2 regions of the Paenibacillus sp. FSL R7-0312 genome follow, and region 2 is predicted to be linked to the other one. Evidence: predicted binding sites of a transcription regulator. Region 2 holds the regulator's gene; the other holds the start of a gene.
The links. Region 2 encodes LexA, which represses DNA repair genes until DNA is damaged. Its sites were predicted from a motif close to CGAACATATGTTCG; they were not measured.
Positions count from the first base shown of each region.

Region 1: addB (helicase-exonuclease AddAB subunit AddB) is a predicted target of LexA. The motif match lies at 4,519-4,532, and genes of this name have one in related genera.

Region 1 covers NZ_JBBORE010000001.1:3,133,740-3,148,942, reverse strand. The annotation lists gene MKX70_RS13715 (UvrD-helicase domain-containing protein) at 1-844, opposite strand, end outside; gene addB (helicase-exonuclease AddAB subunit AddB) at 841-4,377, opposite strand; gene MKX70_RS13705 (class I SAM-dependent rRNA methyltransferase) at 5,123-6,523, opposite strand; gene MKX70_RS13700 (Na/Pi cotransporter family protein) at 6,626-7,615, shown strand; gene MKX70_RS13695 (energy-coupling factor transporter transmembrane component T family protein) at 7,704-8,531, opposite strand; gene MKX70_RS13690 (ABC transporter ATP-binding protein) at 8,528-10,234, opposite strand; gene MKX70_RS13685 (ECF-type riboflavin transporter substrate-binding protein) at 10,332-10,892, opposite strand; gene MKX70_RS13680 (Ig-like domain-containing protein) at 11,076-13,328, opposite strand; gene mtaB (tRNA (N(6)-L-threonylcarbamoyladenosine(37)-C(2))-methylthiotransferase MtaB) at 13,640-14,983, opposite strand; gene MKX70_RS13670 (RsmE family RNA methyltransferase) at 14,987-15,203, opposite strand, start outside.
Region 2 covers NZ_JBBORE010000001.1:4,669,368-4,684,570, forward strand. The annotation lists gene MKX70_RS20495 (AAA family ATPase) at 1-894, shown strand, start outside; gene hflX (GTPase HflX) at 930-2,219, shown strand; gene MKX70_RS20505 (methionine gamma-lyase family protein) at 2,398-3,651, shown strand; gene MKX70_RS20510 (AAA family ATPase) at 4,001-4,537, shown strand; gene MKX70_RS20515 (MerR family transcriptional regulator) at 4,815-5,225, shown strand; gene glnA (type I glutamate--ammonia ligase) at 5,255-6,583, shown strand; gene MKX70_RS33450 (glycoside hydrolase family protein) at 6,796-6,909, shown strand; gene MKX70_RS20525 (hypothetical protein) at 7,940-8,116, shown strand; gene MKX70_RS20530 (hypothetical protein) at 8,132-8,491, shown strand; gene MKX70_RS20535 (hypothetical protein) at 8,596-8,820, shown strand; gene MKX70_RS20540 (hypothetical protein) at 8,874-9,059, shown strand; gene MKX70_RS20545 (hypothetical protein) at 9,550-10,107, shown strand; gene MKX70_RS20550 (L,D-transpeptidase) at 10,195-10,533, opposite strand; gene lexA (transcriptional repressor LexA) at 10,728-11,354, opposite strand; gene MKX70_RS20560 (LysM peptidoglycan-binding domain-containing protein) at 11,551-11,964, shown strand; gene MKX70_RS20565 (DUF896 domain-containing protein) at 12,075-12,284, shown strand; gene MKX70_RS20570 (hypothetical protein) at 12,332-12,859, shown strand; gene MKX70_RS20575 (HAD family hydrolase) at 12,894-13,679, shown strand; gene MKX70_RS20580 (FixH family protein) at 13,907-14,329, shown strand; gene metH (methionine synthase) at 14,507-15,203, shown strand, end outside.

The sequences.
Region 1 (15,203 bases), 1.5 Mb from region 2:
CATCCCGTAACCCCTGTGCCATATCCAGATCGGCCGTCAGGTTATCCGCATAAGGAGCCGGTCCGCCGGGTTGAAGCGCGATCTCGCGGGCCTGCAGCAGCTGGCTAATGGCACCATCCAGCGTCAGCCTGGCTTCGGCAAGAATGCTCTGCACCCATGGCGTATGGCTCAAGGCCTCCGCATCCGGCAAAGAGAAGTCGGCAGCGGTATCCCGCAGCCACTGCGCCGGCCAGGGATGGCTGCGCGCGAAATCATGCAGCCGCTGAATCAGCGAATGCACCGCATCATCACTGCGCTCACCGCTGAACCAGTCCACAAGCCGGACAAATACGCTATCGTCCCCGTCTTCAGTGACCTCACCGTATTTCTCCTCCATCAGCTCTTCCAGCAGCTCCTGGCGCATCATTTCCGCCTCATGCTCATTGAGTATACGGAAGCCCGGATCAATCGGAATCAGCTGATAATACCGGCGGATCACTTCAAGACAGAAGGAATGCAGCGTAGTAATAGAGGCTCTGCCCAGCAGAGCAAGCTGGCGGCGCAGATATTCGTTCTCACCGCTTGTGTCCTCTTCCAGCTTGCGCTCCAGCGCCTCCCGGATCCGCTGCCGCATCTCGGAGGCTGCAGCCTTGGTGAAGGTCGCTACCAGCAGCCGGTCCACGCTGAAGCCTGCTTCCTCATTGCTGATTTTGCGGATAATGCGCTCTACGAGTACAGCTGTTTTACCGGAACCTGCTGCTGCCGCGACGAGAATATCGCTGCCGCTCTCGGCAATGGCGCGCCACTGGTCGTCACTCCACAGACTCCCTTCCGGCTTCGCTTCCGTTACAGGATGTATGCTCACAATTTCTCTCCTCCTTTGCGGGACAGCAGATCCCAGATTACTTCTTTGCCAGGCTTACTCAGATTATTGTAGCCATTGCCCTCCACAGCCTCGTCGAACTGGCAGACCGGGCGGAAGGAGCAGAAGGTACAGGCGGTCTCCTGCTGGATGCGGTAAGGCTGAATGGCCACATCGCCTTCCGTAATACGCGTACCGATATCCGAAATCGTGCTGCGCACTGAAGACAGCAGCTGACCCCATTGCTCGGGGGTAGCTACAGACGCGCTGCTGTAAAAGCTGCCGTCGCTCTTTAGCGCTACCGGAACAATTGAGGAATACCCTTTGTCGAGTGTGGTATCCATCAGTGAGACCACTTCACGGTCTGCCGTCAGCAGACCCTTCATCTTGAAGCGCTTCATCAGTTCCTGCTCCGCCTGCTCCCGGTTCATCCCGTTGGCCGAGGTCAGCAGCGGATCATGAACATGGAAATAGAGCGCGCCTGCCGGGAGTGCAGCCTGACCAAGCCATTGCTCGGAATAGGTGAGCAGCACATCAAGATAGGTCAGCATTTGCAGCGACAATCCATAGTAGACCTCATGCAGCTTGAGATCCTTCTGGCTTGATTTGTAGTCGATGACCCGCAGAAGTATACCCTGCTCGCCTTCAGCCATATCCACACGGTCAATCCGGCCGACCACCTCCATTACGCAGCCATTCGGCAGTGTAATTCTCAGTGGAGGCAGATCCTTTCCCGGGCCAAAATCCAGCTCCAGCCCGATTGGCTCGAAGCTCCCCCTGCGCGAATGCTCGCCGAGGATCACTGAAGCGCGGCCGACAATATTCTTCAGCTTGCGTGAGATATAGCTGTAACGCTTGCTGCTCATCAGAATTTCGCCCTGCAGCAGCGGGGACAGACGGTCTACCGTCTCGCCCGCCTCACGGCGGCATTCTTCGGCCGTCATACTGCCCCAGCTGCGGCCCTCCTTCTGCAGCCGCTGCGCCATTTGGCTTAGAGCCGCATGGAACAGCTGCCCGATATCCGGGGCCTGGAGCTTATAGAGCTGGCGTTCCTTCAGCCTTAGCCCGTAAGAAGCGAAATGAGAGAAGGAGCAGGCGACAAATTTCTCCATGCGCGACACGCTGCCGCGCAGTGTGGAGCCGCCATACAGCCGCAGACTGGTCTCCCGCTTCAGCCTGATCCCTTCGTTGCGGTAGAACAGCGAGCCCAGCAGCCGTTCAAGCTGCAGCTTCATTGAGACTTCCTCCTGCTCATCGGCCGCAAACCAGTTATAGACATCCCACCACAGGCGGGGAATCTCCACCCCCTGGCGCCACTGCCGGAGCTGAAGCATCAGCATGCGGAGGGTTTGCTCAGGATGGCCGATAAATTTCATGTGGACCGCTTCCGCAGACGCGCATTCATCAGCTGCCTCCCCTCCCTGGGGGAACCCTGACAGATACTTCTCATCCAGCCCTTCAGGGAACATGCCCTGCAGCTGGCGGATAATCTCCGAGGGCAGCAGCGCTTTGCCTTCATCATCAGCCGTTGCGTAACTAATCCACAGTTTCCTGCTGGCAGTTGTAAGCGCATTGTAGATCAGGAAGCGCTCATCCAGCAGCTTGCGGGATGAACCGGGGGCGAGCTCCATACCGGCATTCTCCAGCAGCAGACGCTCTCCCTCGGACAAGATCCCGTCTTCCTTGAACTGTGCCGGAACCACACCTTCATTGAAGCCCAGCAGGAAGGCATACTTCACTCCAGACACCCGCGTACGGTCCATCGTTCCCACCAGCACCTGATCAAGGGCAGGCGGGACTAGCCCCATCTTGAGCTCAGCCAGCCCTGTTTCCAGCACGCCGGAGAACAGTTCAAATTCCATTTTTTCCCTGCCCATCATCTCGGCAATCTGATCGAGCAGGTCCAGCACAGCACCCCACAGCTGGTTATGCTCACGGGCAGCTTCCGGGCGTCCCTGTTCCAGAGACTCCGCCCCCATCCGTTCCAGCTTACGCGCTGCCTCTGTGTCCTCAAGCAGCAGATATACTGCTCTGCACAGCTCCAGGCCGCTGCGGCTTGATTTGACCCTCTGCTCAAAAGCCTGCAGCGGTCCTGTGATCGCGCTCCGGCAGGCTTCCATTCTGGCCAGCATGGCTTCATCTACGGCCTCACTGCCCTCCAGCGAGAGACGGGGAATGCCTTTCCAGGAACGGCCGTCAGTCCACCGGTACCCGTGAATACCGCAGGCCAGCACATAATTCTCCAGTTCATCCATATTGGCGCGCGTAATACTTCCGTCCAGCGGAAGCAGCAGCTCGGTCTTCACGCAGCGGAACACATCCTCATAGCGCCAGCGGCGGCGGACTACATCCAGAGCGGAACGGATGAATTCCACCAGCGGATGATGCAGCTCATTCAGCTTCTGGTCCAGGAAGAAGGGAATGCCGAAGTCCTGGAACAGCGGAGCAATCAGCGGCTCATAATCCGTCATATTCCGCATGAATACAGCCATCTCACCATACTTGGCCCCTGAATCTCTGGCCAGGCTCAGCATCTCGCGCAGCACGCCTTCAACCTCGGTCCGGCGGGAGGCCGCAGCCCGGATACTGACTGCCTCCTCCACTTGCCCGGCTGCTCCGTTCCAGCGCAGCCGGCGCTGGAATCCGCGCTCCAGATGGGCGAGAGCCGGACTGTCCTTGAACCTTGGAAGTACAGGCGGGGCCAGAAGCTGGTCCCAGACTGTAAGGCCCATCTCCTCAGCCATTCCCCGCAGCTTGATATACGTAACCGCAGCCGGGTGAAACAGCTCCAGCTCATGCGGTGCCTGGCCCGAAGGATAGATCCGGTCCAGCGTCAGGGCAATGTTGACCCCCGAGGCATATTGCATAAGCTCACGCAATACGATGAATTCCTGATTGGTAAACCCGTGGAACCCGTCTACCCAAATCTCGGCTCCCCGGATATAGCCCGAATCTTGAATATGCTCGGCCAGCTCCGCAAGCCTGTCCTCCTGATCCATGTACAGCTGTGACATTTCCTGCTCCAGCTCACTGAAGACCAAGTGCAGATCTTCCAGCTTGCCGGCCAGAATCGGACTTCCTCCCAGCGCATCCCGCATTCTGCCGAGCTGTTCTTCTAGGTCACCCGCTCCAAGGCAGCAGCGCTTGAGCTCCGTGTGCAGGCTGCTGAGCCGTTCCACGAATCCGGGCCGGTCCGAGGAGGCGCCGAACAGCTTCAGTTCCTCCTTGCGCCGGTTGACGATCTTATAGATCAGCATCTTCTTGCCTTCCTCGCTGATCGGCAGACTCGCACTGCCGCCGGTCTCCTGCTTCACCCTGTAGGCCAGCCGGGAGAAGCTGAGTGTCTGAGCGCGGATGCTGCCCTTGACGTTGCCCGCAGCCAGCAGCCCGCGCTCCGCACCGAATGATCCCTGTTCAGGGACAAGTATAATTATCGGCGCTCCAAGCGGCTCTGTCTTCAGCCGCGTAGATACAGTCTCCCATATTGTAGTTGTCTTGCCGCTGCCCGAGCGTCCGATCAAAAAGTTAACCGTCATATCAGCAGACTCCTTCCGTGGCGGAGAATTAGAATGCAGGCCGCCCTGCTGCTGCACACACAGAAGCGGATTGCCTGATGAATATCAGAATCTATGAATAATCTCGTCCCAATAGTATAGCATACCTCCACCGCGCGCTCCAGAACGTACGTTTGCCATTGTTTGCAAATACCTGCCGCTTTTTTTCAGGCCACGGCTACCTGGCAACAGCAAAGAAGACTCTCCCGAAGCCATGGATCGGCTGGTTGGGAGAGCCTGGATGAAGGATAAACCGGATCATTAAATGGAGAAAATCCAATAAAATCAGCAGAGTCACTCCTCCGCTGATTCCATAACCGGGCGTACAGCCCTTTAGCAGCCAGCAACTCAGCAGCACTTCGTACCGTCTTATTCGGCCATTCTTGCAGCACTCCGCGCGGTTCCTCTGCTTTGTTCATGATCCCCACCCCGGGAAGCGGACTGAAATTCCGTTATATGAGCAGATCAGGCGGATTCGCCGGGCAGACGGACTCAGATTCCGCTAAAGGACAAGTCAGAGCTCCTAATGGAATCCAGCAAGCAACATAACGGAATTCCAGTCCGCCTAGACCCCATTCTGAGGTTTTTTGGAGAAATAGAGGCCCCTCAGTCCGCTTCTCTCTGCTGACGGCTCCCTGCTACAGTACCAGCAACTTCTCTGTAAGAAAAAGAGAGCCTCAGTAGCTGAGACTCTCCCGGACAAGCCCTCCGGCTTGAACTAACATCATTATTTGCTGCGCACTTCGAAGATGGCAAACTTCAGATAATGCCCTTCGTCCACGCCGAGGATCTGCGGGTGATCCTTGCCTGCGGCCCGCCACTCGATCAGCCGGAGCACTTTGCCGGCATCCTTGGCCGCTTCCTGAATGGTCTCCAGGAACAGCTGCGGCTGCATATGGTACGAGCAGCTGGCCGTAACCAGATATCCGCCTTCGTTAACCAGCTTCATGCCGTGCAGATTGATATCCTTGTAGCCGCGGACGGCGCCTGCTACAGCACTTTTGGTTTTGGCAAAAGCGGGCGGATCAAGAATAACCACATCCCACGTGCGTCCGCCGCCTGCCGTCATCGGCTTCGCGGTATCCGCCTTGGCAGCCGGTTTAGCGCCGGGTTTGCTCTCTGCCGCCGGGCCTGTCGCCCGCTCGGAGCGTTCTTCCAGCCCCTTAACCTGATTGCGCAGGAACGCAAACGCATCATCCACTACAAATTCCACCCGGTCGCTGAATCCGTTGATCTCCACATTGGCTTTTGCACTTTCAATCGCATGCGCGGACACATCGAGGCAGGTTACCTTCTTGGCGCCGTATTTGCAGGCATGCAGGGTGAAGCTGCCGGTATGCGCGAAGCATTCCAGCACGGTTGCGCCGTCCCAGAATGGGAAGGTGACCGGCTTGCCGCTTTTATTGACCGGCAGCATCTGGAGCGTACCGTCCTGTGCCGCTACCTCCTGCAGCGTAATTCCGCTGCGCCCGCCCCAGCCCTTCATGAGCGGAGCGATGGAAGCTCGATTCTCCCGCTGATCGAAGAAATAGCCTGTCTTCTGGCCTTCTTCAATATCGACAATGACCTTCAGTCCATTCTCGCTCACCGTGATGTGGCGCGGGCATTCCCCGTAGAGTACGCCTGTGGTCTGTTCAAGGCCTTCCAGTTCGCGGACGCTGACATCACTGCGCTCATAAATGCCGCGCGGAGCCATTACCTGCACCAGCGCTTCCACGATCTCGGAGCGGTGCTGATCCATGGCCAGGGTCAGGAGCTGCACGACGAGAACCTCCCCGAAGCGGTCGATGATCAGCCCCGGCAGGAAATCCGCTTCCCCATACACCAGGCGGTAAGCATCCGCACCCGGCAGGAAACGCTCCCTGTGCTGCAGGGCGGTTGCGAACCGGCCGGCAAAAAATGCAGTATCCATCGCTGCAAGCTTACTCTGCGACAGAATTCTTACCCGGATCTGCGAGGCCGGATTGTAATAACCCGTGGCCAGATAACGGCCCTGGTGATTCAGCACATCCACAATTCCCCCTGCCAGCGGCTCTCCGTCTACCGAGGCCACTTCGCTGGCGTAGACCCACGGATGTCCCTGTTCCAGTCTTTTCTTACGGTTTCGTTCCAGAATTACCGATGCCAATGACTTCAACTCCCTGTTCTTGTTGCTGGATTTGTATACATGTCCTATGCAATGCCTTCATATATTGGTGTACAACCCCCGTCCAAAAAGGAGCCTGTCCTTATGATCCGTGACCTGCTGTTCCCTGTCATTTATGGCCTTGTCATATTTCTCGCCGGCATGAAGGTGATGGAAGCCTCCTTGTCGAGGCTCGCCGGCCCGCTGCTAACCCGGAGTCTGCATAAGGCAACCTCTACACCGGCAAAAGGCCTGATTGCCAGCAGCCTGCTGTCCGCACTGCTGCAGAGCAGCACGGCCGTAACCGTGCTGACCATCGGCATGGTTAATGCCGGGCTGCTGACGTATGCCCGGACGCTTGGCATTATCCTCGGCAGCAACATCGGCACCTGCCTGACTACAGAGCTGATCAGCCTGCAGATCAGCACACTGGCAGCGCCGCTGCTGGCCGCTGCATTATGCCTCTGGGCGGCCGCAGTGATGGCCGGCGAGCTATCCCCGCAGGCATGGCGGCTGGTTGAAGCCTGCCGCCGGATCTCGGGGCCGCTTCAATTCATCTGCCTCGCGGTAGCCGGCTTCGCCCTGGTCCTGTGGGGCATCGCGGTCATGCAGTCGATCGGCCCCTCCCTTGAAGGCAGCGAATTGTTCCGCTGGTTCCTCGGGCATGCCGCCACCAGCGCACTGTGGGGACTGGCAGCAGGTGCCGTGCTGACCGCGATGGTGCACAGCAGCGCGGCGGTGATCGGCATGGCGATGGGCCTCGCCACCAGCGGCGTCATGCCGCCGGAGCTGGGGATCGCCATCGTGCTCGGCGCGAATATCGGCACCTGCGTCACGGCCGTAATCGCCGCCATCGGCAGCACGCCGTCTGGCGTATTCGTTGCCTGGTCGCATGTGGCGCTCAATGTCGGCGGCGCCCTGCTGTTCCTGCCCTTCATCGGGCCGCTGCAAAGCCTGTCCTCCTGGATCGGCGGCGGGCCTGCAGCGCAGCTTGCGCATGCCCAGACCATTTTCAATGTCGTGTGCTCGCTTGGGGTACTGCCGCTATGCTACCTGCCCGTATGGACCAGGCTGGAGCAGCGGCTTCAGCGGTAATCCACAACGTCCGGCCAGGATTACAACTGTCTTATTATACTTCAATCCGCTCCGCAGTTCTACGGAAGCTCCACTTCCAGCATCCCCCTCAGAAAATACTATAAAACCGCGAGCCGTCATAAAAAGTAATAATCGTCGCGGCTGCGGCTATCCCCACCATCAGACACAGCGCAGTATAATCGCTGCGGGTAAACAGCCGGGCCTGGTACCAGGTCCGGCTGCGGCCTGTTCCGAAGCCGCGCAGCTCCATTGCAGTGCTGATCTTCTCAATCCGCTCGATACTGGTCAGAATCAGCGGCAGCAGAATGGATACGATGTTTTTCAGCCGCTTTGGCAGCTTCTCCTTACGGGAGATATCAATGCCCCGCGCCTGTGCCGAGAATGAGATGTTCTCATAATCCTGCTGGATGTCGGGAATATAGCGCAAGGCCAGCGAAACGGAATAAGCGATCTTGTAATTGACCCCGACCCGGTTCAGCGAGGCGGCGAATTCACTCGGATCTGTCGTCAGCAGGAACAGCAGGGCCATCGGAATGACCACGGCATACTTCAGAGCGATATTGAATTGGTAGAAAAGCTGCTCCGCAGTCAGTGTATAACGTCCCGCGAGATGCAGCAGATCATGCCGGGTGCCGTAGATGCGTGTTCCTTCCAACGGTGAGAAGGCAAAGATCGCGATGTGATTCAGCAGGAAGAAGAGCAGAATGAAGTAGAGCACAAAGGCATAGTCCTGAAACCGGACCCGTGAAATGCGGAATACGGCCAGGCTGAAGAGCAGCATCAGCAGCAGGCAGCGGGTATCGTAGGTAATCATGGCAGAGACCGACCATACGGCAAAAATAATCAGCTTCGTTGCCCCCGTCAGCCGGTGCACCGGTGAATCCTGCCTGGTATAGGTTAGCATCTTAGCTTTCATCTGCGGCGGTTCCCCCTGTCAAATTCTATAAACCGCCGGACAAATTCTACCGGCTGGTCAATTCCGGCCTTCACCGCCAGCTTGAACAGTGAAGTCTCCTTCAAGTTAGCGCTGCTCACAATATTCCTGTCCGTCAGAATCACCTCCGGCCGGGCATCCGCCAGCTTCCTGCCCTCCGCCAGCACAATCGTCCGTTCCGCGTACTCCAGCATCAGGTGCATATCATGGGTAATCATAATCACCGTGATCCCGGAGCTGCAGAGTCCGCGCAGAAACTCCATAATCTCGTTATAGTGCCGGTAATCCTGCCCGGCGGTCGGTTCATCCAGAAGGAGCACCTCCGGCTCCAGCACCAGGATGGAGGCAATGGTCACCCGTTTCTTCTGCCCGTAGCTGAGCGCTGAAACCGGCCATTCGCGGAACTCATACAGTCCGCAAACTTGGAGCACCTTATGTACCCGCTCGCGGATTTCTTCTTCCGCGAAGCCCCGCAGCTTAAGTCCGAGGGCAACCTCGTCATACAGCAGCGTCATGGAGATCATATGATTCGGATTCTGCATTACGAAGCCGATATGCTCTGCCCGCTCCTTGATCGTATCCGCTGCCAGATCCCGCCCGTTCAGCAGAATACTTCCCGCTGACGGCCGGTAGAACCCGCAAATCAGCTTCGACACCGTTGATTTGCCCGCTCCGTTCCTCCCGGCAATGCAGAGCATCTCGCCGCGGCGGACGCTGAAGGACAGTCCCTGCAGCACCGGAGCCTGCTTGTCATAGCCAAAGGTAATATTCCGCAGCTCTAGCAGCACAGGTGCTGCTTCCTCCTCCTGCGGCACTTCGCTGGCCTCATACCAGGCAAGGAGCTTGGCAGCTCCTGTCTCCAGCTTAATCCCGTCCAGATGCTGCGGGTTCATCTCCGGCGTAATTTCGCAGCCGGCATATTTGAGCGCGGTAAGATAGAGCGGCTCCCGGAGGCCTGACTCTGCAAGCAGCGGTGAACTCAGCAGCTGCGCAGCCGGCAGGTCCGCCGCAATCATTCCTTCATTCATGACAATGATCCGGTCCACCGGCCGGTGCAGCACTTCCTCCAGCCGGTGCTCAATGATAATGACCGTATTGCCGGTCTCACGCTGCACCCGGTCGATCAGCTCAATCGCCCCGGTTCCCGTATAGGGGTCCAGGCTGGCCAGCGGCTCATCGAACAGCAGGACATCCACATTGCTGACCAGCACGCCGGCCAGCATAGTCTTCTGCTTCTGTCCGCCGGACAGCTCCTGCGGAGAGGCTGTCAGCAGGTCCTGAATATCGACCGCTCTTGCCGCAGCTTCCACCCGCTCATGCATCTCCCGCACCGGAACCGCTGCGTTCTCCAGACTGAAGGCAATATCCTCGCCTACGGTCAGGCCGACAAACTGCCCGTCCGGGTCCTGCAGCACAGTCCCCACCACCTCCGACAGGCCGGCAATCCCCAGCTCCTTCGTGTCTCTGCCTTTAACGGTCAGGGTACCGCTTATTTCACCGGGATACGCAAAAGGAATCAGGCCATTGATACAATGGGCCAAGGTGCTTTTGCCGGAGCCGGAGGGCCCGACAATCAGAATCTTCTCACCTTCATGAATCTTCAGGTTAATTTTATGCAGTGTAGGTTCCTGCTGGGCCCGGTATTTAAAAGTGAAATCGGTGAATTCTATAACCGTTTTGCTCATGGGTAACCTTCCTCATATGCTGATTTACGTATCATAACTGACCCGCTCAAACAGAAAGGCCGGTGACGGGCACCGGCCTTTCTGTTTGAATTATATATTATTGTAGTCTTTTCAGGCTACCCTGTTTCGTTCTCGTCTTGGAGTAGGCTATAGCGAGCAGTGTTCCGATGACCGCCACCGTTACAATGTTGGACGCTCCGGCGATCAGCCCCTGGGTGAAGACCTTGTTAGCCGGTTCCGCGTAGATAAGAATATCCAGCAGCGGCGCTACCACGAACCAGGCAATGGCGTTAGCTGCAATCTGCGCAAGATTGAAGGCTATGATCTCTTTCCGGCCGAATTGACCGTCCCTGATCAGGATTCTGGCCACCAGCAGCCCGATAATCAGCCCGACTAGTCCCGAGGAGATGACCCAGCTGAACCAAGGCGAGCCATAGAAGATTGCATCCTTCAGTGTATGCCCGATCAGTCCGATGAAGAGCCCCGCAACCGGTCCGTATAGTAGCGCAAACAGCGCCAGAAGTGCGTATGTAGTCTCAATGTTGGTATTCGGAATACCTGAAGGAATGGAACCGAACCTCCCCAATATTACGAACAACGGCGAACCGATGCCGATTGCCACAATCGTTTGAATGGATAATGCCTTGCGCTTAGTCATCTGCTTCATCTCCCTTAATGGACTTTATTGTACGCTTTTTCCGAATTATACATTGGTTTACTCGGGATTACTATAGTGGAGAAGAAATTATCTGATCCACCAATACGTTAAAAAACCTGAACACCGCCGCAGAGGCCATGTCCAGGTCTAATGATCTTACTTATAGCAGCAGCCAGTACAATACTATTTCACTGAAACAGATACCGTAACTGTCTTGGTGCCCAGCTTACCTTTAACCGAAGTGGTTCCCTTGCTTACCGCTGTAATCTGCCCGGAGGAATTCACTTTAGCCACAGAAGGTTTGGAACTGGTCCAGACTACGCTTCCTGTGACAACAGCGCTCTTGCCTGTATCATACAGCGCGGTTACAACTACGTTTTTACCTGCACCCGGTGCAAGAATCAGCTTATTCTCACTGACCGTAATCTTCATCAGCTTCGGCACCACTGAAATTTTGACAGTAGCAGGAATTCCCTGGTAGGTACCACTCAAGGTTGCTGTGCCTTCAGCGATCGCTTTGACCGACGTCCCCTTCACTGAAGCCACATCCGGATTAGACGATACCCAGTTCATTCCACCCGAGAAGTTCGCAGTTTTGCCATTTGAGAAATATCCGGTGACCTTAATCGTCTTGGAGCCTTTGATATTCATCTCAAGTACAGCCGGTTCCACAACGAGCTTCACAACCTTCTGCTCAATCGTTACCGGAACACTGATTGTCTTATTGGAATACGTACCTTTGAGTGTTGCCGAGCCTTTGACCAGACCTTTAATGGTCTTGGCAGCTGCCGATTGCTTGAGAACCGCGTTACTTCCGCCCAGTTCCCAGACAATGGTGTCTGTCACATCGAGCTCATCACCGTTCTCCAGTACGGCCTGAACCGCAGGGAGCGGCGTTTCTTCACCGATGACCAGACCCAGCGCATCCTCCGGTCCAATCAGCACAAGCACTTTATTCTGAACGGTTACTTTGTATTCAACGGTCTTGGAGCGGATCGCAGTCGCAGAACCTGCAGTTACTGCACCTTCCTTGATCTTGCCCGTCAGGGTAGCTGTGCCTGCCTTGCCGCCGGTAAGCTTCCCGTCCTTAATCGAGACAATCTCTTCATTGGCCGAGGTCCACACGATTTCATCGCTGATATCCAGCTTGGTTCCGTCATATTTGGTTCCGTTTACCTTCGGCAAGCCGGCAGAGTCTGCTGTGTATATTTCCTGTTCCGTCTTCTCAAGGGTCAGCTCTGTCAGGGTTGGATAGACCGTTACCTTGAAGGTTTTGCTGATTCCGAGGTGATCTGCTTTGATGACAGAAGATCCTACCGCTTTGCCTGTCACTGTAGCAAAGGCTTTGCTGGCATCCGCAACATTTGGAGTCACCGAAGCTGTCATCAGGTTATCAGAGGTCCAGATAGCCGATGCCGTCTGGTTCGTGGTCGAATTGACCGCATTGCGCATCGTTGCTGTTACATTGAGGCTTTCTCCCAGGAAAATGGACTGGTCGCCGGATGGTGTCAGTAGAAGCGCTTCATAAGGCGCCCGCACATAGACGTCAACGGACTGGTCCACACCCAGGTAGCTTGCTGTAATGACAGCCTTACCCACGCCAAGAATAGTAATCATGCCGTCTTTTACTGTAGCTACGCTCTCGCTTGAGCTGCTCCAATCTGCCTCTTTCTCGATAGGGAGCTCATCACTCACCGCTGTAGCTTTGGTTACTGCTTTCAGCTGCACCGGGTTGTCTCCAACCAGCATTTCAAGCTCTTTGACTTCCACACCGCTCACTTTGTCTTTAAGCATGATTGCCGAATACGGAAGCTCCACATCCGCCTTGAAAGTCTCAGTTAATCCCTTGTACTTGGCAGTAACTGTCGCCGTCCCTTCGCCAACCAGCGTAATCTTACCCGCTGTAATCGTCAGTACGCCTGAATTCGAGCTGCTCCAGTCGGCATCCTTCGTCACATCTTTCTCTTCAGTGGCGGATTCGCCGCCCTTGGCCGTTGCGGTAACTAGGAGTGAGGCTTCTTTGTCTCCCAGTTTGTAGCTGCCCTCCGTGCTGCGTTTCAGTTTCAGATCTTTATACGGATACGTAACAGATACCTCAACAGTATCAACCGCATTATTACTGTAAGTAGCTGTAATCATTGCCGTCCCGTAAGCAAGCGGCTTGATCTGACCGTTAATTACGCTGACAACTTCATTCTTGGAGGAGGTCCATGTGGCGGCTGCCGTCACATCCCTCTTGGAAGAAGAACCTTCAACACTGGCATATACCTTAAGCTGCTTCGGTGTCTGGCCCACGGTTAGCTCTATTTTGTCAGAGCTGTCGATTTCAATAGAGTTGATGTCTCCAGCAGCGGCAAAGACGTTTACCGGAAAAGCTGCAGCAACGAGCAATATCATAATGAGGAGCGTTTTTGTCATTTTCCTGTACACGGTCATCTGTTCTCTCCTTAGACGGTCTTATTATCGGTGGCCTTTTACCACACTCTTCCACTATATCGACAAATAGAGCCCAAGTCTTTACCCTATTTTCAGTTTCAGCCGAATTCAGGTCTTTATAACTATATAAATTGCGCTCTATATCTATACATTTAGTTCCAGCAGGCAGAACTGAACTGATGAGCCTCTGCCGGCGGGCGGTAAGCCTGTAGACTTATCCGCTATAGATCAGGAAGCCAAAAAGGGAACCCATAGAGCCGTTACCGGCTCCTAAAGGCATCCCCCTTGGTGTTGTTTATCCTTGTGTACGCTTACGCGCGGCGCGGTTCTGCTGCAGCTCTGCTTACGCTGACAAGCTCACCGCGGCATTCATTCACGCCAGCTTCTGTCACCTTCACCTCGCAGAGCTCGCCCTGAAGCGAATCATCCCCGCTGAACAGAATCTGCAGATAGTTGTCGCTGAAGCCGTGCTGAATGCTGCGTCCCGGTGATCCCTTGGCTGCACGTTCCGGAATGACGGACAAGGTCTTGCCGACGAATTTCTGCGCATAAGCCAGCTGCATCTCCTCAGAAAGATCAATCAGCTGCTGGACACGCGCATTCTTGATCTCTTCATCCACTTGGTTCAGCATCCGTGCTGCAGGCGTACCGGTCCGCTTGGAATACGGGAACACATGCATCTCAGAATAGTTGACCGCCTTCATGAAGTCATAACCGGCGCGGAACATCTCCTCGGTCTCGCCCGGGAAGCCGACGATAACATCGGTTGTAATGCCTACATCCGGCATCGCCTGGCGGATCAGCTGCATTTTGGCATAATACTCTTCAGTCGTATATTTACGGCGCATCGCCTTCAGCACGTCGTTATGTCCGGCCTGCAGCGGAATATGCAGATGGCGGCACATCTTGGAGCTGCGGTTCAGCACCTCAAGCAGCTTCTCATCAATCTGGCTGGCTTCAATCGAGCTGATGCGGACCCGCTCCAGGCCATCCACCTGATCCAGCTCCCACAAGAGATCGGCCAGACGGTAATTCTCCAGATCATCGCCGTAGCCCCCGGTATGAATCCCGGTCAGGACAAACTCCTTATATCCCGCCTCCACAAGCTGATGTGCTTGGGCGACAATCGATTTCGGATCACGGCTGCGCGATAGCCCGCGCGACCAGGGAATGATACAGAAGGTGCAGAAGTTATTGCAGCCGTCCTGAATCTTCATGAATGCACGCGTCCGGTCAGCGAATCCGGGAACGTCCAGCTCCTCGAACTCCCGGGTCTTCATAATGTTGCGGACCGCATTCACAGGCTGGCGCGATTCCTGAATATTCTTCACATGGGTCATGATATGCTCGCGGTCCTGGTTACCGATGACCAGATCGACGCCGGGGATATCGAGTATCTCTCCGGGCGAGGTCTGCGCGTAGCAGCCGGTTACCGCAACGATGGCTTCAGGATTGCGGCGCACCGCGCGGCGGATCATCTGTCGGCTTTTTTTGTCACCCGTATTGGTAACAGTACATGTATTGATCAGGTAGACATCGGCGGAACCTTCGAAATCCACCTGCTCGTACCCTTCATTTTTGAACAGCTGCCAGATGGCTTCGGTGTCGTAGAAATTGACTTTACAGCCTAATGTATAAAAAGCTACGGATGGCATTGTTTAAGCTCCCCCCATTTCTCCGGATTCATATAGAATGCAGGCGGCGGCGACCATACCTGCGGTTTCACAGCGCAGAATGCGTGCTCCCAGACCTACGGAGACCGCACCGGCCTCTTCGGCCGCGCGGCATTCCTCCGGACTGAAGCCGCCTTCCGGTCCGACAACAATCATTACCTTGGCAGTAGAATCCTGCGGCAGCGAGAACAGCCAAGGCGCG
Region 2 (15,203 bases):
CAGGATCCGGCGCCGGTGGCCAGCTCACCCGCAGACAGTGCCAGCGGCCCGGTACCCCCCAAAAACCACAGCCACAGCGGACTGTTCCAGGAACTCAGCCGGGAACTGGACGCGTTAGTAGGTCTGGATAATATCAAAGAGCTAGTTTTTGAGATATATGCCCTGCTCCAGGTAGCACAGATGCGCAGTGAAGCCGGACTTGCCAGCGGGGGCCAGGCCTATCATATGGTCTTCAAGGGAAATCCCGGTACAGGCAAAACAACCGTAGCACGGATTGTTGCGAAGCTGTTCCAGCGGATGGGTGTGCTCAGCAAAGGCCATCTCATTGAGGTGGAACGGGCGGATCTGGTGGGCGAATATATCGGGCACACTGCCCAGAAGACGCGGGATCTGGTGAAAAAGGCGCTGGGGGGCATACTTTTTATCGATGAGGCCTATAGTCTGGCCCGCGGGGGAGATAAGGATTTCGGTAAAGAAGCCATCGACACACTGGTGAAATCCATGGAGGATCACCGGAGCCAATTTGTGCTGATTCTGGCCGGTTATTCCGGGGAAATCGACTATTTTCTGATGAGCAACCCCGGTCTGCCCTCACGGTTTCCGATTCAGGTGGAATTTCCTGACTATACGATTGACCAGCTGCTGCAGATTGCCGAGCTAATGGCCAAGGAACGCGATTATATTCTGATGCCGCAGGCCATACTCAAACTTAAGCAGGCTTTACTGCTTGAAAAAACAGAAAGTCTGCATGCCTTCAGCAACGCAAGGTATGTGCGCAACAGTATTGAGAAGGCGGTGCGCTCGCAGGCGGTACGGCTGCTGAATCAGTATGAGAGCACAAGTCCCGGCAAGCAGGAGCTGATGACCCTGCGGACGGAGGATTTCAAATTGTAAGACATGAATGCATACAGATAAGGAGCACTTAATTAATGGCAATCACCACACATGATACCCAAACAGATGTTCAGGACCGGGCAATACTCGTCAGTCTGGTCACGGACAAAATCAAACGCACGGGCATTGATCCCGAGCTTTCACTTCAGGAGCTGGTCCAGCTGGCTGAAACGGCCGGGGTGGAGGTGCTCGATGTCATCCGGCAGAACAAGGAAACCCCGGATTCCAAATGGTTCATCGGTAAGGGAAAGGTAGAAGAGCTGCGGATGGCCGCTGACGGACTGGGTGCCAATACGGCGATCTTCGACCAGGAGCTGTCCGGAGCACAGGTGCGGAATCTGGAGGAGTCTCTGGATCTGAAGATTATTGACCGGACCCAGCTGATCCTTGATATTTTTGCCGGCCGGGCAAAAACCCGGGAAGGCATCATTCAGGTAGAGCTGGCGCAGCTCTCCTATCTGCTTCCGCGTCTGTCCGGACACGGGAAGAATCTGTCGCGGCTCGGGGGCGGGATTGGTACGAGAGGACCAGGGGAGAGCAAGCTGGAGACCGACCGCCGTCATATCCGCGACCGGATTACCGAGCTGAAACGCCAGCTCGATGAGGTCGTCAAGACGCGTGAGCTGCACCGTGAACGCCGCCGTAAGAGCGGCGCTGTCCAGGTGGCACTTGTTGGCTATACCAACGCCGGCAAATCCACGCTGCTGAAGCAGCTTACAGATGCGGATGTCTATATTGAGAACCAGCTGTTTGCGACCCTCGATCCGACATCTCGCGTGCTCCAGCTTCCAGGGGGCAAAGAAGTTGTCCTTACAGATACTGTAGGGTTCATTCAGAATCTGCCGCATGATCTGGTAGCCTCCTTCCGGGCTACACTGGAGGAAGTGAATGAAGCGAATCTGGTGCTGCATGTCGTTGATTCCTCTTCGCCGATGCGTGAAGAGCAGATGGATGTTGTCCAGTCTATTCTGCAGGATCTGGGAGCCGCAGGAAAGCCGCAGATCGTCTTGTTCAACAAAACCGATCTGTGCCAGCCGGAGCAGCTGGAAATGCTTCCTACAGGTCCGGGCTTCCTGAAGATCAGTGCTTTTAATCAGGATGACCTGACCAGGATTACGGGGATTATCAGCGATGAACTGGCCGGGGACACCCTTATCTTCCGGATTCCCGGGGACCGGGGAGACCTGTCATCACTGCTCTACCGGGTTGGAGAAGTACTTGAGCAGAATTATGACGGGAATGACGTACTCTATAATGTTCGTCTGAATAAAGAGGACTACGATAAATGGAGCTACAAGCTTGCTGAGTTTATCGAACCGCAATAAGTGCAAGATAGGTACAGGCATTACAAGTCCCCGCACAGCCTCAGTTCTGCTTCGTATCATTCGGGGCAGGCGCTGCTGTGCGGGGTTTCTCGCTGAAACGCACACCGTTCCTCTTGGAATCGCGTAGATGTGTTCAGCTTTGACAAGTAAAAGTAGGGTAAGGAGAGATTGAGGGGAAATGGCAGTATTTGCAGAGGATCTATTACAGGCAGCGGAAGCTGCAGAGCTTGAAATTGAAGTTGCCGTTAAGCGGCTGGATAAAATTGTAGATCATAATCAGTGGAAGGTCATTGAAGCCTTTCAGCGCCAGCATGTCAGTGATTTTCATTTTGCCGGGTCTACGGGATATGCCTACAATGACCGGGGGCGTGAGGTACTGGATCTGGTCTATGCTGAAGTATTCGGCGCCGAGGCGGCGCTCGTACGCCCGCATTTCGCTTCTGGCACTCATACGATATCTACGGCGCTCTTTGGTGTGCTTCGTCCCGGAGACGAGCTTCTATACATTACAGGACGCCCCTACGATACACTGCATAAGGTAGTTGGCAAGGCCGGCGACGGGACAGGCTCTCTGGCGGACTTTGGCATCGGCTACCGCGAGACTGCACTGACGGCTGACGGTAAAATTGACTGGGACGAGGTTGCAATAGCGGTAAACGATAAAACTAAGGTCATAGGAATCCAGCGTTCCCGCGGTTATGATTGGCGTTCTTCCTTCACTGTTGCTGAGATTGGTGAGATGGTAGCGAAGGTAAAAGCGCTAAAGCCTGATGTAATTGTATTCGTAGACAACTGCTACGGAGAGTTCACCGAGACTCTGGAGCCCCCTCAGGTTGGCGCTGACCTCGTTGCCGGTTCATTGATTAAGAATCCTGGCGGCGGAATTGCCGAGACAGGCGGGTATATCTGCGGCCGGGCAGATCTGGTGGAATTGGCCGCATACCGCTTGACTGCTCCCGGGATAGGCGGAGAAGTCGGTGCCATGCTGGGGACGACGCGCGGACTGTATCAGGGGCTCTTCATGGCTCCGCATACCGTAGGGCAGGCTGTGAAGGGCAGTATTTTCGCTTCCGCTGTATTCCAGCGCTGCGGGTTTACGACCAAGCCTGCCTGGGATGAGCCGCGGACGGATCTGATCCAGGCAGTAGCTTTTGACGGACCTGAGCATCTGATTGCTTTCGTGCAGGGAATTCAGCGTGCAGCGGCAGTAGACAGCCACGTTGTTCCCGAGCCATGGGATATGCCTGGTTATGAGCATCCGGTCATTATGGCGGCAGGGACGTTCATTCAGGGCGGCAGTCTGGAGTTATCTGCGGATGCGCCGATCCGGGCACCGTATATCGGGTATATGCAGGGCGGATTAACTTATTCCCATGTAAAGTACGGGGTACTAATGGCCCTGCAAAGCATGAGAGAGCGCAATTTACTTTAATTAATTGTGAACTTACATTGACCGGACACTCAGCAGATGGCTGTCCGGTTATTTGCATTGGTGGATTGAATTAGAATTTCTCAAATTTGTCTACTTTCATAGAAGCCACTTCGCCGCATCTTTTGCAAATTGTCAATGTAAGCTTCGAACCAAAAGAAAAGTAGTTATTTACAGGCCTTACATTAGCGTAGCCCTCCAGTTTTCCTTCAGCAAAAGTGTTATTTCCGCAAGCTTTACAAATGAGATTATTCTGGTTCATAGAAGTCACCCCGTAGTAGTTTTATACTATATCTACGTAGTTTAAGGAGAAGCGTTCCCCTATGCTCAAAGTGAAGAGGAGATGAAGTCTATGCTGAATGAAGCAGCAGCGATAGAATATTTAACGCAACAAAACAATGTGAGCGAAGCTCCCGTTATAGTGATGATGTGCGGTGTGGCTGGCTCGGGGAAAACAACCTTTGCGCTGAAGCTGGAGAAAGCGGGATTCGTCCGGCTCTCGATCGATGAGGATATTTGGAGTACACATGGCCGTTTTGGTGTAGATTATCCGGAGCAGGCTTATGAATCCTTTAAGGAACAATCGGAAATCAGGCTGCGGGGGGAACTGGTGAAGCTGATTCAGGCGAAGCGTCATGTCGTTATCGATTTCAGCTTTTGGCAGCGGCAGAAGCGGGATGAATATAAACAACTGATTGAGCGTTATGGAGGCGTATGGGCACTGATCCATTTAAAAGTCCATCCGGACGAATTGCGCCGGAGGCTTCAGATCCGGAGCGGGCGTTTTGATGCTAATGCCGCTTTTCCAATCACGGAAGAGATTCTGACCCGTTTTTTGAGCGGATTTGAGACCCCGGCAGGAGAAGGGGAGCTGGTGATTGAAGGTTAGCCAGTCACATTTTCTTTTGAATAAGGAGTTTCTGAAAAGTTGGAGTCGTGCATGATGCGCGTTTGAGCGAAACTGTTTCCAGTACGGAACTTTTGCTTGAGGATTGATCTATGTGATATACTGCGGGAAGCCAGGTCCCATGTAGCTGACACTTTGTTCACTTAATCTCTCATTGGCTTAAAGAAATCTTGTGAGAAAAACTCACATACCATTGACACGCCATATAAGGAAATGTACAATGAGATGAGAAAAAGATCATTGGAAGGTTGGATGAGTCATGGGTGATGAAATCCGCAGAAATATGGCATTATTCCCTATAGGAATCGTAATGAAGTTAACCGATCTATCTGCCAGACAAATTCGTTATTATGAACAGCACAGTCTGATCGTACCCGCGCGCACATCCGGCAACCAGCGTTTGTTCTCCTTTAATGATGTTGAACGTCTGCTAGAGATCAAGGCATTGATTGAGAAGGGTGTTAATATTGCCGGCATTAAGCAGGTGATGAATCCTGTCTCGAAGGAATCCGAAGAAGCTACAGTCATTACCCCTGATACAGAGGTTCGGCGTAGAGAGTTATCCGATTCACAGCTTCACCGTCTGCTTAAGCAGGAACTGGTTTCCGGTAAAAGACCGGGACAAGTGTCTCTAATCCAAGGCGAGCTATCCCGGTTTTTTAATAAATAACATAGAGATTTTGAAAGGGAGAGGGTAAAGTGAGCTTTTCTAAAGAGGATATTCTGCGTATTGCCAAGGATGAGAACGTCCGGTTTATTCGCCTGCAATTTACCGATCTGCTCGGAACAATCAAAAATGTGGAAATTCCCGTAAGTCAGCTGGAAAAGGCACTCGACAACAAAATGATGTTCGACGGTTCCTCCATCGAAGGTTATGTCCGGATCGAAGAATCCGATATGTACCTGTATCCGGATCTTAGCACTTGGGTGATTTTCCCTTGGGTGACGGATAGTCGTGTTGCACGTCTGATTTGTGATGTGTATATGCCAGACGGAACACCGTTTGCCGGAGATCCGCGCGGTATCCTCAAACGTTGTCTGCTCGAAGCTGAAGAAATGGGCTTTACTGCTATGAACGTTGGACCTGAACCTGAATTCTTCCTGTTCAGAACAGATGAGAAGGGTAACCCGACCACTGAACTGAACGATCAGGGCGGATATTTCGATTTGGCGCCGATGGATCTTGGGGAGAACTGCCGCCGCGAAATCGTACTGACGCTTGAAGAAATGGGCTTTGAAGTGGAAGCCTCCCACCATGAAGTGGCTTCCGGCCAGCATGAAATTGACTTCAAATACGCCGATGCTATCAAGGCAGCGGACCAGATTCAAACCTTCAAGCTTGTCGTGAAGACGGTAGCCCGTCAGCACGGCCTGCATGCTACTTTTATGCCTAAGCCGCTATTTGGCATGAACGGATCCGGTATGCACGCACACCAATCCTTGTTCAAAGGCAACGAGAACATGTTTTATGACGAAAGTGACACACTGGGTCTGAGTAAAACAGCCCGTTATTACATGGCAGGGATTCTGAAGCACGCACGTGCTTTTGCTGCGATCACTAACCCGACTGTCAACTCATACAAACGTCTGGTGCCTGGTTATGAAGCTCCTTGCTACGTGGCCTGGTCTGCGAGCAACCGCAGCCCGATGATCCGTATTCCCGCTTCCAGAGGGCTCAGTACACGCGTTGAAGTCCGTAACCCGGACCCGGCAGCTAACCCTTACCTTGCACTTGCTGTAATGTTGAAGGCAGGTCTGGATGGAATCAAACGCCAGCTTGATCTTCCGGCTCCAATCGACCGTAACATCTATGTGATGTCTGAGGAAGAGCGGATTGAAGAAGGCATCCCAAGCTTGCCGTCCGATCTGAAGGAAGCCCTCAACGAAATGATCCGCAGCCATGTTATTACCGAAGCTCTGGGTGAACATGCGCTGGCCCACTTCTACGAACTTAAAGAAATTGAATGGGATATTTACCGGACCCAGGTTCACGAATGGGAAAGAGATCAGTACATGACGCTTTACTAGGATACAGCAGCCCTTGGCGCTCTAAGCGCCGGGGGTTTTTTTGTGTGGGCGTGAGGGTGGTGGGGGTTGCTTAAACTAACGGTGCCCACAAAATGCCCACAAATTAAATAGTGGGAGTTATTCGAGGATAGATTTTATGTGGGCTTCATATTTGCTGGAGGCGAATCTTGCCAAGAATGAGGCATATGTAAATAATCCGGCGTAATGTGCCGGTGACAGCACAGCTTAACCAAAATCAATACGATGCGCTGGTTGGCTTTTGCTATAACTGCGGCAACGGCAGTCAGGTCATCAAGGAGGACGACAGATTGGAACTGACAACCTAATAACGGAAACGCTACAGACACAGGTTAAAGCGCTGCTGAAAGCTGGGACAATTAAGGATACATCATGGTCGGATAAGATCGACAAAAAGACTCTGACAACATCTCAGCTTGCTTGGCTATCTTTTATTATTGTCAAAAAGTAAAGTGCAATTTGTTTCCATGGAAAATGCAAAATAAACCCTTACCACAGCTCCTTCCGTTAGTGGCAACAGCCGTTATCGATCATGGTTGAGAACTGAGAAAAGAAAAATCCCAGAGAATCTATTGAGCTCTGGGATTTTTCTAATGAACGTTAGCGATCAGAACGGGAAATCATCAATAATAAGGTGGTAAGTGCCGGATTTAGATTTGGCTTTGGCATACACATGATATCCACCACTTGGTATACCATTCACGGTTTTCATTTCTCCAGGTGCTACTTCTGTTGTGCTATATATTTTCCCTTTAGAGTCTTCGATGTAAAAATAAACATTTCCTTTATTGCCAGAGACGTTTTGAAAATTCACATTAGCAGTAAGCCAGTTGCTTGGCTCCCAAGCTACTTTTAAATATGATGGGTAGAGGAGTAGTTCACAACTACGATTTTGGCTGCATCAGTATTTGATCCAGTCGGGGCAATCTTTGCTTGCAGTAAGTGAATGATTTAGTTTTCACTAGTTGATATCGTTTGCGTAAAGTATGAATATAAATTCGTAATGAGAATTTTCTGGGCAGATAAAATGATGAAAACTGGAGATGTCTTTTACATAATGTACCATGTCCTATATACTAGATCATATGTACATTAGAGGAACCTTTTTGAAGGTGCTTACTAAGGGAGGGCTGTATTGAAGCATGTGTTTAGAGAGTTTGGGCTTGGGAAAGTAGTTGCAGTTATAACTGATATGGGGCGTTGCGGTATCGGTATTTCCTTTTTAATAAATAAGATACATAGGGGTATGAAATGAGAAATAAATATGTAGGTATCATTGCAATGATCCTATTCTTAACGCTAATTTGTTCTCAGGCTGGAGCTTCAGAAGGGACTGGCATGTCAACTGATACCAGGGAACGGATTATAGAGCAATACGGGCTGGATTTGCCGGTAGCGGGTAGTCCGGACTGGAGCGGAACGGATGTGGGGATAAGCGGGCCGGTTGAGCTGTTGGTTATGATCTGCAGGTTTATTGTGAGTCCGTTAGTGTTCACGATACAAGAAATATTATAGCTGGAGGGAATAAACATGAACCCGCGATATGATGCTCCGCAGCCTGAACCCAGAGCCCGCAAGAAAACAGCGGCGAAACTGTCTTTCGTAATTATAGTAGTACTGGTTTTACTAGCGGTCATGAATCCGGGTAAAGAGGACTTTGGAGAATACGCAGTGAATCATCTGGAGGAAACACTGGGGGGAGGGCTAGCTGGAGAAATTACCAGTATGGTCGCTCAGCCTATGGTCGAATCGTTTACTATCCGGGAAAATTACATTCTGTTCTCCACATTCAGCATACCTGATATTCAGGATGGTAAGACATTTATCGGTGATATTAAGGCAAAGCGCAAATACCTCGGGCTGTTTAAGATCATTTTCATCAAGCTCTAAGCTCTAAATAGGGTATACATTTTGTTCCAGAACCCGTTATAATTGAACTGATTTGTTTGCTCTATGAATCCTTATTATTCTTGCGTGTGCACTAAGGAGGAAAGATGTTGAATACTGCGTATAAAGTTCTTTCAAGTGATGCTGATATATTCGCGGCGGCACTTGCCCAGGTGAAGGTCTATGTCGTTCAACTGATCGAGGGTAAACCGCATGTTATAGCTGATTACGCCGGACCTGTACAGAAATGGACGCCGGAGTATGTATTGCTGGCCGGAATGACCTATAGACGTGACGAATTTGAGTTCCGGGTAAGGCTGCCCAAGAAGTAAAAGCAGGTAAACGCTTCGGGGTAACGAATTAGTAGCTGAGGAGGTGGTCGCAAGTGAGTAAAGTTATTTTTGAGCTTCAGTATGTGAATGGGCAAATTGAAGAGCTTGAATCTGTGTTTGAATCGGCGGGAGAAGCCAGAACCTATCTGACATCCGGTGGTTTGACAGGCTGGATTCCGGCAGGAGGCAAGTATCTTAATCCTGTCAATATTATCTCTATCAAGGTCAAAGAAAGCTAATTTTAATATTACTGCCAAATCACACAGTCTCCGAAGCTAATCTTTGCATTTCTTATACTATAAAACGTAAAAGAGGTGTAATGATGACGCAAAGAGAACGAAACAGAATCCGCAGAGCAATTAATGCACTGCTCGCACAGAGAGCAATCCTGCTTGAAAGACTTGAGGAAATTAATGAGAACCTGCGCAGATTTCCAAGTGGTTCACGTGCCAGAAGAGAATTGCTGGCTGCCAGAGCATCTATACGTGAAGCGATTCGTTTAAACACTATTGCTATCCGGTCGTTGCGCAGCGTATTGTAGTCTGTAGTCAGGGGAAAAGTATCCAATCAAAGACATCCTCCCGGGATGTCTTTTTTGCCGTACGATTGAGACTGTAGAAGGCACGGAGTATAATTGATCAATGAAGAGTAAGAGGTTTGAGGAACGATACATACCAGGAGATATGGTGAACAAGCTGCACAAGAGCTTGATACAGGAAGGTGTGAAGAATGGACGATCAATTACGGCAGCGTTTGGGACTGCCAGAATTACAGGATAGTACACTGGCTGTTAACGCAGATATGGTTTTGGAAGAAAGTTCTAAATTGGATGCAGCCGGAACCACCGTGCTGAATGTCTCCAGAGAAGATGTGGAGAAGGGGCGGCTCGAGAGCTATTTGCGTGAATTTAAGAAATATGAGAAGAAGCGGCTACGGGGCAAAATCATAATTATATTCAATGGGTATGAGCAGGATCGCCGGGAAGTCTATCAGGTGCGGGAGATTACGAACTGGGTTGACCGTCTGCTCAAGAACGTGCCTCATCTATTCTATTTCCTCAGCAGAGACAATTACGCGATGCGGATTGCGTTCTTTTGTCTGTCTGAGGTGGTGGGCCGCTCCGGGATGGAAGTGTCCATCACCAAAGAGCAGGGACGCAGGCTGATCGAGAAAGTTACCAAGAGTGCATTGGTCTACGCCAAAAAAAGCAAAGACTCACCTGCGGAACAGTGGAGTCTGGCTGAAAGTATTCTGGACGAGCTTGGTTATGAGCAAACTGTGCAATAATGCTGTGAAGAACCCCTTTGGCGAAAACCCGTCAGAGGGGTTCTTGTGTTCAAATATAGGGAGTTATAGGTGGCTGCATGATTGCGGCTACTCCCTGATGGTTACACGGGTACCAATGGGAATGATGGCAGCCAACGCGACCACGTCCTGGTTATACATGCGGATACAGCCGTGGGAGACCATGTGGCCGATAGAGGAAGGGTCATTCGTTCCGTGAATTCCATAATGCGGCTTGGACAGGCCCATCCAGAAGGCTCCGAACGGTCCGCCCGGATTGGGCTGCTTATTAATGATCGTGTACTCGCCTACCGGCGAGACGGTCAGCATCCGGCCAATGCCGACAGGAAATCCTCTGGTTACGGTGTCATTATCAAGCAGATAAAGCATGCGCTGTGAAAGGTCGACAATAATTCGATAGTTGGGCATGGGATCAGCACTCCTTTGTAATCAGGATATGTGCGGATAGCTAAAGCGGTTCGGAGTAAAAAATGCCAAAAACCGATATGGGAACAAATGTTCCTGCGTTGGTTTTTTGGCATTTTAGGCAAGCGTAACAGGATCTAAATAGGAAAAAGGCTGCTTCGCGTGATGCGGAGCAGCCTGATTATGGAGGAGAAGGATTAATGGATATCGCGGAATAATCCAATGACTCTGCCCAAAATAGTAACGCGGTTAAGGCGGAGAGGCTCGTAAGCCGGATTCTCCGGCTGCAGCCGGATATGATCACGTTCTTTGTAAAAGGTCTTAACGGTTGCTTCATCTTCTTCGGTCATCGCAACAACGATGTCACCATTGTCAGCGGTTTGCTGTTGGCGGACAATAACATAATCGCCGTTCATAATCCCGGCATCAACCATACTGTCGCCGAGTACAGAAAGCATGAATACCTTGTTATCCCCTACGTAATGAGTAGGAAGCGGGAAGTAATCCTCAATATTCTCTGTAGCGGTAATAGGAACACCAGCAGTGACCTTACCAATTACTGGGATGCGGGTAACCGTCTGGACGAATTGATGTACATTCTCTGAATCTTCCTGTCCGAGCAATTCAATAGCCCGCGGTTTCGTAGGATCGCGCCGGATCAGGCCCTTCTTCTCAAGCCGGTCCAGATGACCGTGCACTGTAGAACTGGAGGCCAGGCCAACAGCTTCACCAATTTCCCGAACGGACGGAGGATAACCCTTGCTGCGGACTTCGTTACGTATAAATTCCAGGATCGCCAGCTGGCGACTCGAAATCTTTGACATCGGAATCAACCCCATATACTATGTTTGGGAAAATTATAACATAGAACTGCCGTTCGTACAAACATAAGTTCTAAATTGTGAGAATAATAGCCCGAAAAATAAAGGGAACAGTTGTTCGAAAAAACTATTGATCAAAACACATGTTCGTGTTATATTATTTTCGAAAGTAAGAACAAGTGTTTGGAGGACGATATTTATGTTAAAATACAGTACCTACAATAGTATCTACAATGAGGATATCAAGGTGTCCGCTCCCGGTAATCCATTACCCCATAATCCATTGGCACAATTCAGAGACAAGACCCTTCGCCTGCTGTCTGTACTTACCTCGATATTCCGCCAGGTCAGCTTTGTTAAGATATCTCTGATACTATTACTCACGATCTCCGGATTTACAGTAGTCGGTAATGTGTTCGCTGGTTCTGTCACTTTAATGAAGCCTGAGAAACGGATCGTAGTTGAACGCGGAGACACCTTGTGGAGCATTGCACTCAAGAATAAACCGGATGATATGAGGACTGCTGTATATATAGAAGGGATCAAGAAGTCAAATGGTCTGAAGGACAGCGGAATTAAGGCAGGAGATATACTGACCGTGCCGGTATATTAACCGAAAGAAGCATACTGGTGTTTGACTAAGAGAGCTTTCAGGGGGTAGACCTTGACAAGCTCTTTTTCTCATGGCAAAGTTAGAATGAATTTATAGGGGAGGGGAACGTATTGAATATTGACGAATTGGTCGCACGCATTAATGAATTGGCACGCAAACATAAGAATGGCGGCCTGAATGAGGAAGAATTGGCAGAACGCGCCAAACTCCGCGAGATATATCTGGGCAATATCCGCAGCAATTTCCGGGCCCAGCTTGATACCATTGAGATTGTGGATGATCCGGAGCATGAAGAAGGCAACAACGGACGTAAAGCTTAGTCTGCGGCCTTTTCATAGATAATACAGGATGACTAGGGGGAACTAACATGGCCCGTTCTTGGGAAAGAATGGTTCAACGCAACACCAAGCAAATCAATCAGCAAAGAAAGAAGCAGGGAAAAGAGACGATCTATGGGACGAGCTCTAAAGCTGCTGCAAAGAGCGTCGATATTTTCAAAGGCCGGAATATTGTATTCCCTGTCGTGTTAATGCTGCTTGGCATTATGTTCTGGGTAGTCGGTTCCATTGATGAAGCGAAAGGAAGCGGAATACTGGCCAACTGGCTGGGGGTAGTACTGTACTTCCTGCTTGCCGCGCTGTTATTCTTCCGCCGTCCGTTCCTTAAGGTGGAACGCGCCCGTCTGTCTACTATTAAATACAACCGCGAACGCTTTTTGCCAGCAACTGAAATTGAGAAGATTACCTTGTCGCGCAGTGTAGTTACCATTAAGTATAAAGGCAAGCGCAAGCAATGGATTTTCTCCAAGCTGATCAACCGGTATGACACCGCCGCCATGGCTGCACGCCTGGAACAATTCGGCAAGAACAACAACATTGAAGTAGTGCACGAATAGTAAGATAGACCAGCATAGGGAGTGGGAGAACGAAATGCCGATTACCGCCGTACTATTTGACCTTGACGATACACTGCTATGGGATGATCGAAGTGTGGAAGAAGCATTCCGCTACGCCTCTGAGGCTGCAGGGGATTCTGTTGATCCGCAAGAGCTTGAACAGGCGGTGCGCAGAGAAGCGCGTGCGCTTTATGAGTCTTACGAGACTTTTCCGTTCACGAAGCTGATTGGGATTAATCCTTTTGAGGCACTATGGGCTAACTTCACAGCTGGAGACCAGCCGGAATTCCGCCAGCTGGAACAGCTTGCTCCGGCCTACCGCACCGAATCCTGGCGCCGCGGACTTGCCTCTCTTGGAGTGGACGATGAAGCGCTGGCGGCACGCCTCGCTGCCAAGTTCGCCGTTGAGCGCCGCAGCCGTCCTTATATATATGAAGAGACGCTTCAGGTGCTGGATGAGCTGCGCGGCAAGGTGAAGCTGCTGCTGTTGACGAATGGCTGTCCTGCACTCCAGCAGGAGAAGCTTGATGGTGTACCTGAGCTTATTCCGTATTTTGACCATATTGTCATTTCTGGAAGCTTCGGTAAAGGGAAACCGGACAAGACAATCTTCGAGCATGCCCTCGGACTGCTGGATATTACGCCTGAGCAAGGGATAATGGTCGGAGATAAGCTTACGACTGATATTCTCGGTGGATTGGCTGCAGGTCTAACGACGGTCTGGATCAACCGGACGGCCAAGACTCCTGACCCGGACATCACTCCGGATTATCAGATCAGGCATCTTTCGGAGCTTCTGCCATTGGTACACTCCCTATAACTGATTTAGATGAAGCCGGTATCCTTATAGGATATTGGCTTTTTTAATATCCCTGCGAGGATCAAGATGAATGTAGTTCATGTATATGACTATTATCATGTGATATGGCCGTTAATGAAGCTTATTTCCGACAAGTTGAATAAAATGTGTATAATAAGGAAGAAAGCAATCTGACTTTCGTTGTTAACATGAAGATGAATCTATTCGATGAACCGGGAGGGCTCCAGATGATTAAGCCAAAGATACTTAGAGGTCTCATTTGCATTGTCATGGGCATGACGCTTGCCGGCTGTTCAGGGAATAATGAAGAGGAAATGTATATGCATGCAGCTGCTGATTCCTCAATGGTGCCTATCAAGGTAGAGCTAAGCTGGAGTCCGGAAGAAGTATCCGTTAACGACAAGGTGATTTTTAAAGCTGTCATTAGTCAGGACGGAGTAGTTGTAGAGGACGCCAAAGAAGTGATCTTCGAAATTGTAGATAATGCAGAGCCAGACAAGAGCACTGAGCTGAAAGGGGCAAGTGACGGAGAGGGAGCTTATGTATGTGAAAGTACATTTGAGCAAGCCGGCAGCTATACGGTCACTTCCCATGTGACTGCCCGTACGCAGCACTCAATGCCGTCTAAAGAACTCACGGTACAGCCGTGATGAGTTGTGAGCCGTAGCTATACTGTTAATACAAATAATGCAGGGTGGAAAGGAAGGCTTTCCGAATTCCCTTTATTCTGCTAAACTTACTCTAATGTTTTACTGGGGGGATTGAAAGTGGCCAAATTCACACTTGCAGAAAGCTTGCAGCAACGCATATTGATACTAGACGGAGCCATGGGCACAATGATTCAACAGGTGCCGCTTACCGGTGAGGATTTCGGCGGGGATGAGCTGGATGGCTGTAATGAAATGCTGGTGCTTACCCGGCCGGAGGTGATTCAGGATATTCATGAGAAATACCTGGAAGCCGGTGCGGATCTGATTGAGACCAACACATTCGGCGCCACCTCTGTGGTGCTTGCAGAATATGATATCCCGCAGCGGGCCCGGGAGATTAACCTGGAGGCTGCGAGACTTGCGCGTAATGCTGCAGATAAATACGATACACCTGAACGCCCAAGGTACGTTATAGGGGCAATGGGACCGACGACGAAGACGCTCTCCGTAACCGGAGGAGTAACGTTCCAGGAGCTCGTGGACAGCTATGAAGAGCAGGCGGTCGCGTTGATCGACGGTAAGGTTGACGCCCTGCTGCTGGAGACTTCCCAGGACACATTGAATGTGAAGGCTGGAAGTATAGGGATCCACAATGCCTTCGAGAAAAGCGGAATTACACTGCCGGTGATGATCTCGGGTACCATTGAACCTATGGGAACTACGCTTGCCGGACAGAACATCGAGGCCTTCTACATTTCACTGGAGCATCTTAAGCCGATTTCTGTCGGATTAAACTGTGCGACCGGACCGGAATTCATGCGCGATCATATCCGTTCGCTGTCTGCTATTTCTTCAGCAGCAGTAAGCTGCTATC